Regions from separate parts of the Streptomyces sp. NPDC002886 genome, predicted to be linked through region 1. Evidence: riboswitches for the same ligand, from Rfam matches in the RefSeq annotation. Region 1 holds a riboswitch; each other region holds the start of a gene.
The links. A riboswitch is a leader RNA that binds a small molecule or an ion and turns the genes downstream of it on or off. The one in region 1 is predicted to bind cyclic di-AMP.
Positions count from the first base shown of each region.

Region 1 (3,265 bases):
GCCCTCGTCGCCCAGACCGGTGGAGAGGCCCTTGGTGTGCAGGACCTTCTTGAGGGTGTGGTAGACCTCGGCACCCCAGCGAAGGGCCTCGGAGAAGGACTCCGCGCCGATCGGGGCGATCATGAACTCCTGGATGTCGACGTTGGAGTCGGCGTGCGACCCACCGTTCAGGATGTTCATCATCGGAACGGGCAGCAGGTGCGCGTTCGGGCCGCCGAGGTAGCGGAACAGCGGGAGGTCCGAGGCCTCGGACGCGGCGTGCGCGACGGCGAGGGAGACGCCCAGGATGGCGTTGGCGCCGAGGGAGCCCTTGTTCTCGGTGGCGTCCAGGTCGATCATCGCCTGGTCGATCAGGCGCTGCTCGGTGGCGTCGTAGCCGACGAGCTCCGGGCCGAGCTGCTCGATGACGGCGAGGACGGCCTTCTCTACGCCCTTGCCGAAGTAACGGTTGGGGTCACCGTCACGGAGCTCTACGGCTTCGAACGCTCCGGTGGAGGCGCCGGACGGGACTGCAGCACGGCCGGTGCTGCCATCGTCGAGGCCCACCTCGACCTCGACCGTGGGGTTGCCTCGGGAGTCCAGGATTTCCCGGGCTACGACGACGTCGATGGACGGCACGAGCATCTCCTTCTGGGATGTGACGCTGGGTGTGCGGTGGCGTGTCAGGCCGTGGGATGGCCTTGCCGCTTAGAGCCTAACCGCCTCCGGGCACTCGGCCAGCCGACCGCCCGGGGGCTGGGACGAAAAAGGGCCTGAATGCCCCTCTTACAGGACATAGGACCCTTGATCATCGGCCTTTCGGAGGCTTCGTCAGGCCGGAGACATCCGCACACAGCACCGCCCGGCGCGAAGGGGGTTACGCGCCGGGCGGTGGAATCGCTGGTGGAACTACGCGGTGGAACTACTGCGCGTCGCGGAAGCGGACACGAGCGTTCTCACGGCTTTCAGCTGAGGTTCAGCTTCTGGCCGGGGTAGATCAGGTTGGCGTCCGACACGATCTCCTTGTTGAGCTCGAAGAGCTTCTCCCAGCCACCGGACACGTTGTTCGCGTCGGCGATCGCACCCAGCGTGTCGCCGGACTTGACCTCGTAGGAGCCGTTGCCCGTCTTCGGGGCGGCGGCCGGACGCTCGGAGCGGGTCGTCGGAGCCTCGACGCGCTTGGTCTCCTTCTTCGGAGCCTCGGCCTTCGGCTTCGGCTTCACCTTCGGCGCGGCCGGCTTCGGCTGCGTCTTCGGCTTGGAGGGGGTGGTCGTCCCCGAGCCGCCGCCGGTGTAGGAGGAGTTCGACAGGCCGACGCCGCAGGACGGCCAGGCGCCCTTGCCCTGGCCCTTGAGGACCTTCTCGGCGATGGCTATCTGCTGGCCCTTGGAGGCCTGGTTGGCCTGCGCGGCGTACGCCTTGCCGCCGTACGCGGCCCAGGTGGAGGACGAGAACTGCAGGCCGCCGTAGTAGCCGTTGCCCGTGTTGATGGACCAGTTGCCGCCGGACTCGCACGAGGCGACCCGGTCCCACTCGGCGCCGGTCGCGGCGGAAGCGGTGCCCGCGGCCATCAGCGGCGCGGCCACGGCGACACCGGCGACACCGGCGAGCGTGACGATGCGGACGGCCTTGGAGCCGCGACGGTGCTTGCCCTTGCCCGAAAGCAGCATGGAGTTCTCCTCACCGACGCCTACGAGGTGAGCTGTCGGGTTCGGGCGAGTGAGTGCCCGGCCGAGCGACCTAGCGCTCGTCTTAACCCCTAGCCGGCGATGTGACCGTCTCTCAACGGCCGCTACCGGCGCCTACCTTGGTTCCCCCGCTCCTGCCTTCGGCGCTTTACGCGACGAGTGTTCCCTCCGTCCGCCGGCAGGATTCGGCGATGCGGTCGAAGGAGCCCGCGGTGGCGAGCGATTCAGAAGGTAGACAGGTCTCCCCCCGATGTTCAACGAGGAACATCGGGGGGAACCGGTGCCTACTTGCGCTCCCCGGAAGGGTGTTTGCGCAGGTGAGGGCGGGGTTTGCGGAACCCGCCGGACCGGACACGCCAGTTGACCTGAAGAGACACATGTCTCACTTACAGAAAACGGACAATCAGCTGGTTCCGGGCGACTTAAGTGCCCCTATTGATCCGTTAGATCCAGATTCTGGCCGGGCTTGATCAGGTCCGCATCGCCGCCGATGACCTGCTCGTTGGCCTCGTAGAGACCCTTCCAGCCACCCTTCACTCCGTTGGCGTCCGCGATCTCGATGAGGCTGTCGCCCGCCTTCACGGTGTACGTCGACTCCGACGCGGCATCAGACGCGGAGGCCGTCTCGACCGCGGCCGGGCCGCGGTGCTTGCCGCCGCCCTCGGTCGAACCGGAAGCCGAACCGGAGGCCGCACCGGGGGTCGGCGTCGCGCCCGGAGCGGTGGACGCACCGGGTGCGGCCGGAGTCGTCGGGGCCGTGGGATCAACCGGGTTGACCGTATTTGCCGGGTTCGTCGGGTCCCCCGGATTGGACGGGGACACCGGAGTCGTCAGGTCCCCCGACGGCGGAGCCACCGGCGTGGTGGGGCCGACCGGAGCGGTCGGGTCCCCGGACGGCGGCGCCACCGGGGTGGTGGGGTCCACCGGGCTCGTGGGAGCCGTCGGGTCGCCCGGGAGTCCCGGGGGCGTCTCCAGGTCCGGCGCGGGCATGACGGGCAGTTCGCCGGGCACGCCGATCGGGTAGTCGGGCTGCGTCGAGGCCGACGGGGCCTCGGGAGCCGGGGTCTTCGGCGTAGGGGCTCCGAAGTCCGTGGACGGCTTGCCCGAGCCGGTGTGGGGCACGGAGTCGTCCGGGCGGGAGGGCGCCGGGGAGGCGGATCCGGAACCGCTGGGCAGGCCCGGGTCCACCTCGGCGGCGGGCGCGTCCTGGGTCAGACCGGCCGGCACTCCGCACAGCGGCCACGCCTGCGGGCCCTGGGAAGCCAGCACGCGCTCGGCGACCGCGATCTGCTGGGAGCGGCTGGCCAGGTCGGCGCGCTCGGCGAAGTCGAGCCCGCCGGCCCTCTTCCACTGCTCCTGGGTGAACTGCAGCCCGCCGTACGCGCCGCCGCCGAAGTTGGCACTCCACGTGCCGCCGCTCTCGCATTCGGCGACCTTGTCCCATGTGGAGGTCTCCGCCGCGCTCGCGCCCGTGGCGGCGAGCAGCGGCAGGGCGAGTGCGGTGCCGGTGACTCCGGCGGTGACGACAAGTGCGGGCACTTGTCGGGGGCGTCTGTGGCGGCCGTTCCCGGAACGCATGAGGCTGCACCTTTCGCATA
Region 1 covers NZ_JBIAPV010000009.1:93,067-96,331, forward strand. The annotation lists gene eno (phosphopyruvate hydratase) at 1-624, opposite strand, end outside; gene ACFYYB_RS31600 (transglycosylase family protein) at 945-1,649, opposite strand; cyclic di-AMP (ydaO/yuaA leader) riboswitch at 1,652-1,823, opposite strand; gene ACFYYB_RS31605 (transglycosylase family protein) at 2,100-3,206, opposite strand.

Region 2 (3,265 bases), on a different contig from region 1:
ACGTCGAACAGCTCCTCGCCGTCCGGCCCCGTCAGCCGCTCGAGCCCGCCGGCCAGCTCCAGCGCGCGCAGGGCCTGGCGGACCCTGGACCGCTGGACCAGGGAGAACTGCGCGACGTCCGCCGCCGACGCCGGCCCGAACCCCTCCAGGTAGCGCAGGACCAGCGTCCGCAAGGACTCCTCCGCCGCCTCCGGGTCCGCCGGTACGGTGCGCGGCCGGCTCGGGGGTGCGACGTACGACGGACGCTCCCCGAACGACCACGGCGCGGCGGTGGGCGCGTGCAGCAGCGGCGCGTACTGCCGCAGCCCCCACCACGCTCCCGGCTGCGGCGCGGACCCCAGCCGGTGTCCGAGCCAGGCCTCGCACTCCGCCGTCGTACGGGGCCGGTCGGCGAAGTCCAGCAGCTCCGGCACGAGGAGGTCGGCGTCCCCGGCCGTCAGCCCCGAGTCCGTGAAGCGGGTCCCGAGCCGGGCGGCCCGTACGGACGGCTGCACGGCCTCGCGGAAGGACGGGTAGTCCCGCGCGTGCACCGCGTGCAGGGTCAGCCGCATCAGCGTCGACTTGAGGACCTCGCGCCCCGTGAAGGCCGCGTCGAGGTCCGCCGGGTCGAAACCGGCGAGCCGGTTCCACAGCGCGAGGTAGGGCGAGGCCGCGTGCTGCGCCTGCAGGGCGACCACCCTGCGGACCGCGTCACCGACGCCCATCGCCTCGCGCCGCAGCAGCAACTGCCGTGCGAGGGTGGAGCGGTTGAGCTCCCTTGCGCTGACCTTCATGCCACGCCCGTCCCGTCCCGTGCCGGAACGTGCAGCCTAACCGGCACCTCCGACAGCGCCTCGGCCTCAGATGCTGACGCCCTTGGACCGCAGGTAGGCCAGCGGGTCGATGTCCGAGCCGTACGAGGGCCCGGTGCGGATCTCGAAGTGCAGGTGCGGGCCGGTCACGTTGCCCGTGGCACCGGAGAAGCCGAGGGTCTGCCCGGCGGTGACGCTCTGGCCGGACGAGACGGAGAGCTGGGAAAGGTGCGCGTACTGGCTGTACTTGCCGTCGGCGTGCCGGATGACGACCTCGTTGCCGTACGCGCCGCCCCAGCCGGCCGAGACCACGGTGCCGGCGCCGACCGCCTTGACGGTGGTGCCGGTGCTCGCGGAGAAGTCCACGCCGGTGTGGTAGCCGCTGGACCACATGGAGCCGGCGGTCTTGTACGCGGTGGAGGTGCCGCCGCCGACCGGGGCGACGAAGCCGGTGGACGTGGAACCGCCCTGCTCCTCGGCGGGAGCCTCGGGGGCGGCGTCCTGGGGAGCGGCCTCCTCATTCGAGGAACCCGCCTCATCGGAGGAATCCGACGAATCGCCAGAAGTGGAGGAACCGAACGAAGCGGACTTCTTGGCCGGCTTCGGCGTTTCGGCCGGCGCGGACTCGGCGGCCTCGGCCGGAGCCGCGCCCTTCGCGCCGAGCGTGAGCTCCAGGCCCGGGTGAATCAGCGACGGGTCGGTGCCGACGGCCTCGAGGTTGTCCGCGTAGAGCTGCTCCCAGCCACCGGTGAGGTGCTGGCGCTCGGCGATCTTGGAGAGGTAGTCGCCCGGCACCACGGTGTAGACCGTGGGGGCGCTCTGCGCGGCGGCCGGGGCGGCCTGCAGCGCGGCGGGCACCTGCGCGGCCGCCACCTGCGGGGCGAGGACCGGAGCGGCGGCGGGCGCCGCGGCCGGGACGCCCGCGGCGTGGGCGCCGGTGGCGCCGAGCAGCGGCAGCGCGAGGGCCGCGCCACCGGTGCCGGCGGCGGCGAATCCGCGGGATATCGAGCGGGACTTGGGACGGCGGTGCTTACCCGTTCCGTGCATGGCGAATTCCTCTCCGACGCCTGCGAGGTGAGCTGTCGGGTTCGGACTGGAGATGTCCGGCCGCCTCTGTGCCGGCGAACAGCACATGTACGGCTTCACCCCGAGCTGTCCCGTTGTAAAGATCTCAACCGGAGATCCGGGACAGCGGCTTACCTGGTTCCCCCGCTCCTGCCGCGCGCGTGAATAGTCGGGTGCGGTTTCCGGTCGGCGGCAGGATTAGGCGGTCCGTCCGGATCGATCGCGAACGTAATCGAGTCCGGCCGCACGGAACAAGTCATGAATTCCCCAATAGAATCTTGAAGATGACGGGCCGCCGGAATTCCGGTCACCCTGCGTCCATTCCGCACCTCCAACAGCCGCCCCAGCAAGGCAATTCGCCATTCGCGATCAGCCACTCAACGTCACCGTATGATCTGGCTCACGGGGGCCTGTCCGATCTCGCCTCTCGTTATGGCAAGTTGCCCACAACCGGCGTAATTCGGACACCATCAACGACGACGACACGGAGGAGCCCGGTGACCCAGCCGATACCCCAGAGTCCGCACGAGGAGCCGGCGCTGACCGGAGTGCGCAACTTCCGCGACGTGGGCGGGTTGCCGACCACGGACGGCCGGAGGGTCAAGTCGGGACGACTGTTCCGAAGCGGACATCTGGCGCATGCCACCGAAAGCGACGCGCAATTCCTCGGGTCGCTCGGGCTGCACACCGTCTTCGACTTCCGCAACGGAGCCGATCACGCGCTGGAGGGTCCGGACGTGGAGCTGCCCGGCGTGCGCAACGTCGGCATTCCGCTGTCGGACCCGGCCGCCGGCGGGGAGTTCTGGAAGATGGTCCGCGAAGGGGAGCTCGCGCAGCTCCGCGAGCTCCTGGGCGAGGGCAGGGCCGCCGCGCGGATGTCCCGTTCGTACCGGCAGATGATCCGTACCCGTACCGCCGAGCACAGCCGGGTGGTGCACGCGCTCGCCGAGGACAGTGTCCCGGCCCTGATGCACTGCGCCGCCGGGAAGGACCGGGCCGGCCTGTCGATCGCCGTCACCCTGCTCGCGCTGGGCGTGGAGCGGGAGGCGATCATCGCGGACTACCTGGAGTCGAACGCGCCGCACAACCGCTACCGGGTCCGCCGGGGCAGCGACGCGCCCGAGGCCCGCGCCCCCGAGGTGATGGAGCTGCTCGCCCCGCTCTTCGACGCCCGCGCCCCGTACCTGACCACGGCCTTCGACACCATCGACGAGGAGTGGGGCGGTGTGGAGCGCTACCTGGCCGAGGGCCTCGGGCTCGCGCCCGAGACCCTCGACAGGCTCCGCGACCGGCTGCTGGACTGACGCCCACGAAGTGGGCCGTCGCCCGCCGAGCCGCCTGATCGCCACCCGTCCGCCGGTTCGCCGACCGCGGGTTCGCCGGCCGCCGGTTCGCCGACCGCCGGTTCG
Region 2 covers NZ_JBIAPV010000001.1:880,280-883,544, forward strand. The annotation lists gene ACFYYB_RS03950 (winged helix DNA-binding domain-containing protein) at 1-773, opposite strand, end outside; gene ACFYYB_RS03955 (LysM peptidoglycan-binding domain-containing M23 family metallopeptidase) at 840-1,838, opposite strand; cyclic di-AMP (ydaO/yuaA leader) riboswitch at 1,843-2,038, opposite strand; gene ACFYYB_RS03960 (tyrosine-protein phosphatase) at 2,354-3,160, shown strand.
Region 2: another riboswitch for cyclic di-AMP. It lies ahead of ACFYYB_RS03955 (LysM peptidoglycan-binding domain-containing M23 family metallopeptidase); the one in region 1 lies ahead of ACFYYB_RS31600 (transglycosylase family protein).

Region 3 (3,265 bases), on a different contig from region 1:
CCTGACCCTGCTGCGCTGCCAGCGCCCGGGCCAGCAGGTCGTCGCGGTCGAGATCAACCTCGCCGCCCCGCTCGACGCGGAGCCCGAGGGCCTCGACGGCGTGGCCACGATCATGGTCCGCGCCCTGTCGGAGGGCACCGACAAGCGCTCCGCCGAGGAGTTCGCCGCCGAGCTGGAGCGCTGCGGCGCCACCCTCGACGCGCACGCCGACCACCCCGGCCTGCGGGTCTCCCTGGAGGTCCCGGCCTCCCGCCTGCACAAGGCGCTGGGGCTGGTCGCCGAGGCGCTGCGCGCGCCGGCCTTCGCCGACGCCGAGGTCGACCGCCTGGTGCGCAACCGGCTCGACGAGATCCCGCACGAGAGCGCCAACCCGCAGCGCCGCGCCGCCAAGCAGCTCTCGAAGGAGCTCTTCCCGGCCACCCTGCGGATGTCGCGCCCGCGTCAGGGAACCGAGGAGACGGTCGCCCGCATCGACTCCGCGGCCGTACGCGCCTTCTACGAGGCCCACGTGCGCCCCGCGACCGCCACCGCGGTGGTCGTGGGCGATCTGACCGGCATCGACCTGGACGCCGTCCTGGCCGACACCCTGGGCGCGTGGACCGGCGACACCACCGCCCCGCGCCCGGTCCCGCCGATCACCGCCGACGACACGGGCCGCGTGGTCATCGTGGACCGGCCCGGCGCGGTCCAGACGCAGCTGCTGATCGGCCGCATCGGGGCGGACCGGCACGACCGGGTCTGGGCGCCCCAGGTGCTCGGCACGTACTGCCTGGGCGGCACGCTCACCTCCCGGCTGGACAAGGTGCTGCGCGAGGAGAAGGGGTACACGTACGGCGTGCGCGCCTTCGGCCAGGTGCTGCGCTCCACCGCCGACGGCAAGGGCGCCTCGATGCTCGCCATCAGCGGCTCGGTGGACACCCCGAACACCGGCCCGGCCCTGGACGACCTCTGGACGGTGCTGCGTACCCTCGCGGAGGGCGGCCTGACCGACGCCGAACGGGACGTGGCCGTGCAGAACTTGGTGGGGGTGGCCCCGCTGAAGTTCGAGACGGCGGCCTCCGTCGCGGGCACGCTCGCCGACCAGGTCGAGCAGGAGCTTCCGGACGACTACCAGGCGCAGTTGTACGCGCGGCTGGCCGAAACGGGGACGGTGGAGGCCACTTCGGCGGTCGTCAGCGCCTTCCCGGTGGACCGTCTGGTCACGGTCCTGGTCGGGGACGCCTCGCTGATCGAGGAGCCGGTACGGGCCCTCGGCATCGGCGAAGTGACCGTGGTCGCCAACTGATCGTCAGTTGATCTCCGGCGGGCCGTCAACTGGCCCGCCGCGGAAGGGGCTCCGGCGGCTTGTCCGCTGGGGTCCCTTTTGGGTTGCTTGTCCCTTTTCTGGTGTGGTTGCTTGTATGTGGTGTGGCGTACGCAACAAAAAGGCGCGTCTGTTTGGCGATTGACTGATGATCCGCCTAGCGTCGGCCGTGCTGTCCGTCAGTTGTAACCGCCGCGTCCGCGGCACCGGGCAGTGATCGCCGAGTCCCCGTCAGGCGCGAGCCTGGGGAGCCGGGGACCCACTTGTGTCCCTGGGGTGAATCGGACCGCCTCGCAAGAGGGGGCCCGTAGGAGACCTTCCTGCTCCGAACCCGTCAGCTAACCCGGTAGGCGAGAGGGAAGGAAAGGATCAGCCCCTTCATGGCGTTTGGCAGTAGTGCCGCCGGCAAGCACCGTGGTTCGAGCCGTCTGAGCCGCAAGACCGCCGGCTACGCCGGCATAGCCGCCCTCGCCGCCACCGGCGTCGTGGGCTCCCTGGCCGGTCCCGCGTTCGCCGCGGACAAGTCCCCCTCGCTGGAGGACACCGGCGCCCTGAACACCATCGTGCTGGCCGACGAGCTCGCCGGTGACGTAGAGGCCCAGGCCCAGTCCCAGGAGCGGGCCGCCGAGGCCGCCGCCGCCAAGGCGCAGGCCGAGGCCGACGCCCGCCAGCGGGCCGCCGAGGCGAAGGCGAAGGCCGAAGCCCAGGCCAAGGCCGAGCGCGAGGCCGCCGAGCGCGCCGCCCGCGAAGAGGAGCGCAAGCGCCTCAACACCTTCGTTTCGCCGATCGACGGCTCCTACGTCAGCACGCAGTACCACGCGGGCGGCGGCATGTGGTCCTCCGGCAGCCACACCGGCATCGACTTCCACGCCTCCTCCGGCACCTCCGTGCACGCGGTCGGCCTGGGCACCGTGGTCGAGGCGGGCTGGGGCGGCGCGTACGGCAACAACGTCGTCATCAAGCACGCCGACGGCACGTACACCCAGTACGGTCACATGTCCTCGCTGAGCGTCCGGGTCGGCCAGCAGGTCACCCCGGGCCAGCAGATCGGCCTGTCGGGCTCCACCGGCAACTCCAGCGGCCCGCACCTGCACTTCGAGGCCCGCACCGGCGCCGACTACGGTTCGGACATCAACCCCCTCACGTACCTGCGCTCGCACGGCGTCAGCGTCTGACCCGCTCGCCCCAGCGCACGTCTTCCGCGAAGGCCCCGGCTCTTTGAGAGCCGGGGCCTTCGTCGTGTTTCGCACTCCGCATTGTGTGAATGTTTCGTATTTCCGGCCGTCCTCGGAAATTATCGTGTGTTGCAATAGAGTCGCAACGCGCACAGCCATACGAAAAAGGCGGAGGTCCGGTCTTGCGTATTCCCGCGCACACGGTATGCACAGCGATCCGCGACGACATCGTCTCCGGGGTGTTCGGGCCCGGCGCCCGGCTGACCGAGGAGGTCCTGGCCCGCAGGTACGGGGTCTCGCGCGTTCCGGTGCGCGAGGCGCTGCGCACGTTGGAGTCCGAGGGGTTCGTGACCACCCGCCGGCATGCCGGTGCCTGCGTGGCCGAGCCGACCGAGCAGGAGGCGGCCGACCTCCTGGAGCTGCGGATGCTGCTGGAGCCCCTCGCGGCCGCCCGGGCGGCCAGGCGGCGCAGCGAGGCCCACCTCAAGGTGCTGCGCGGGCTGGTCAGGCTGGGCCAAGAGCGCGCCAGGAGGGGCCAGGGGGAGGATCTGCGCTCCCTGGGCGGCTGGTTCCACGAGACGCTCTCCCAGGCCTCGGGCAGCCCCGGACTCATCGCCCTGCTCACCCAGATGCGCCACAAGGTGGCCTGGATGTACGTGGTGGAGGCCCCGGTGCGGCCCGCGGAGTCCTGGGCGGAGCACGGCGCGATCGTGGACGCGGTGGCCCGGGGCGACGCGGAGCGGGCCCGGATGCTGATGGCGGCGCACGTGGACCGCGCGGCGGGGGC
Region 3 covers NZ_JBIAPV010000008.1:189,122-192,386, reverse strand. The annotation lists gene ACFYYB_RS30685 (M16 family metallopeptidase) at 1-1,285, shown strand, start outside; cyclic di-AMP (ydaO/yuaA leader) riboswitch at 1,512-1,671, shown strand; gene ACFYYB_RS30680 (M23 family metallopeptidase) at 1,684-2,478, shown strand; gene ACFYYB_RS30675 (GntR family transcriptional regulator) at 2,661-3,265, shown strand, end outside.
Region 3: another riboswitch for cyclic di-AMP. It lies ahead of ACFYYB_RS30680 (M23 family metallopeptidase); the one in region 1 lies ahead of ACFYYB_RS31600 (transglycosylase family protein).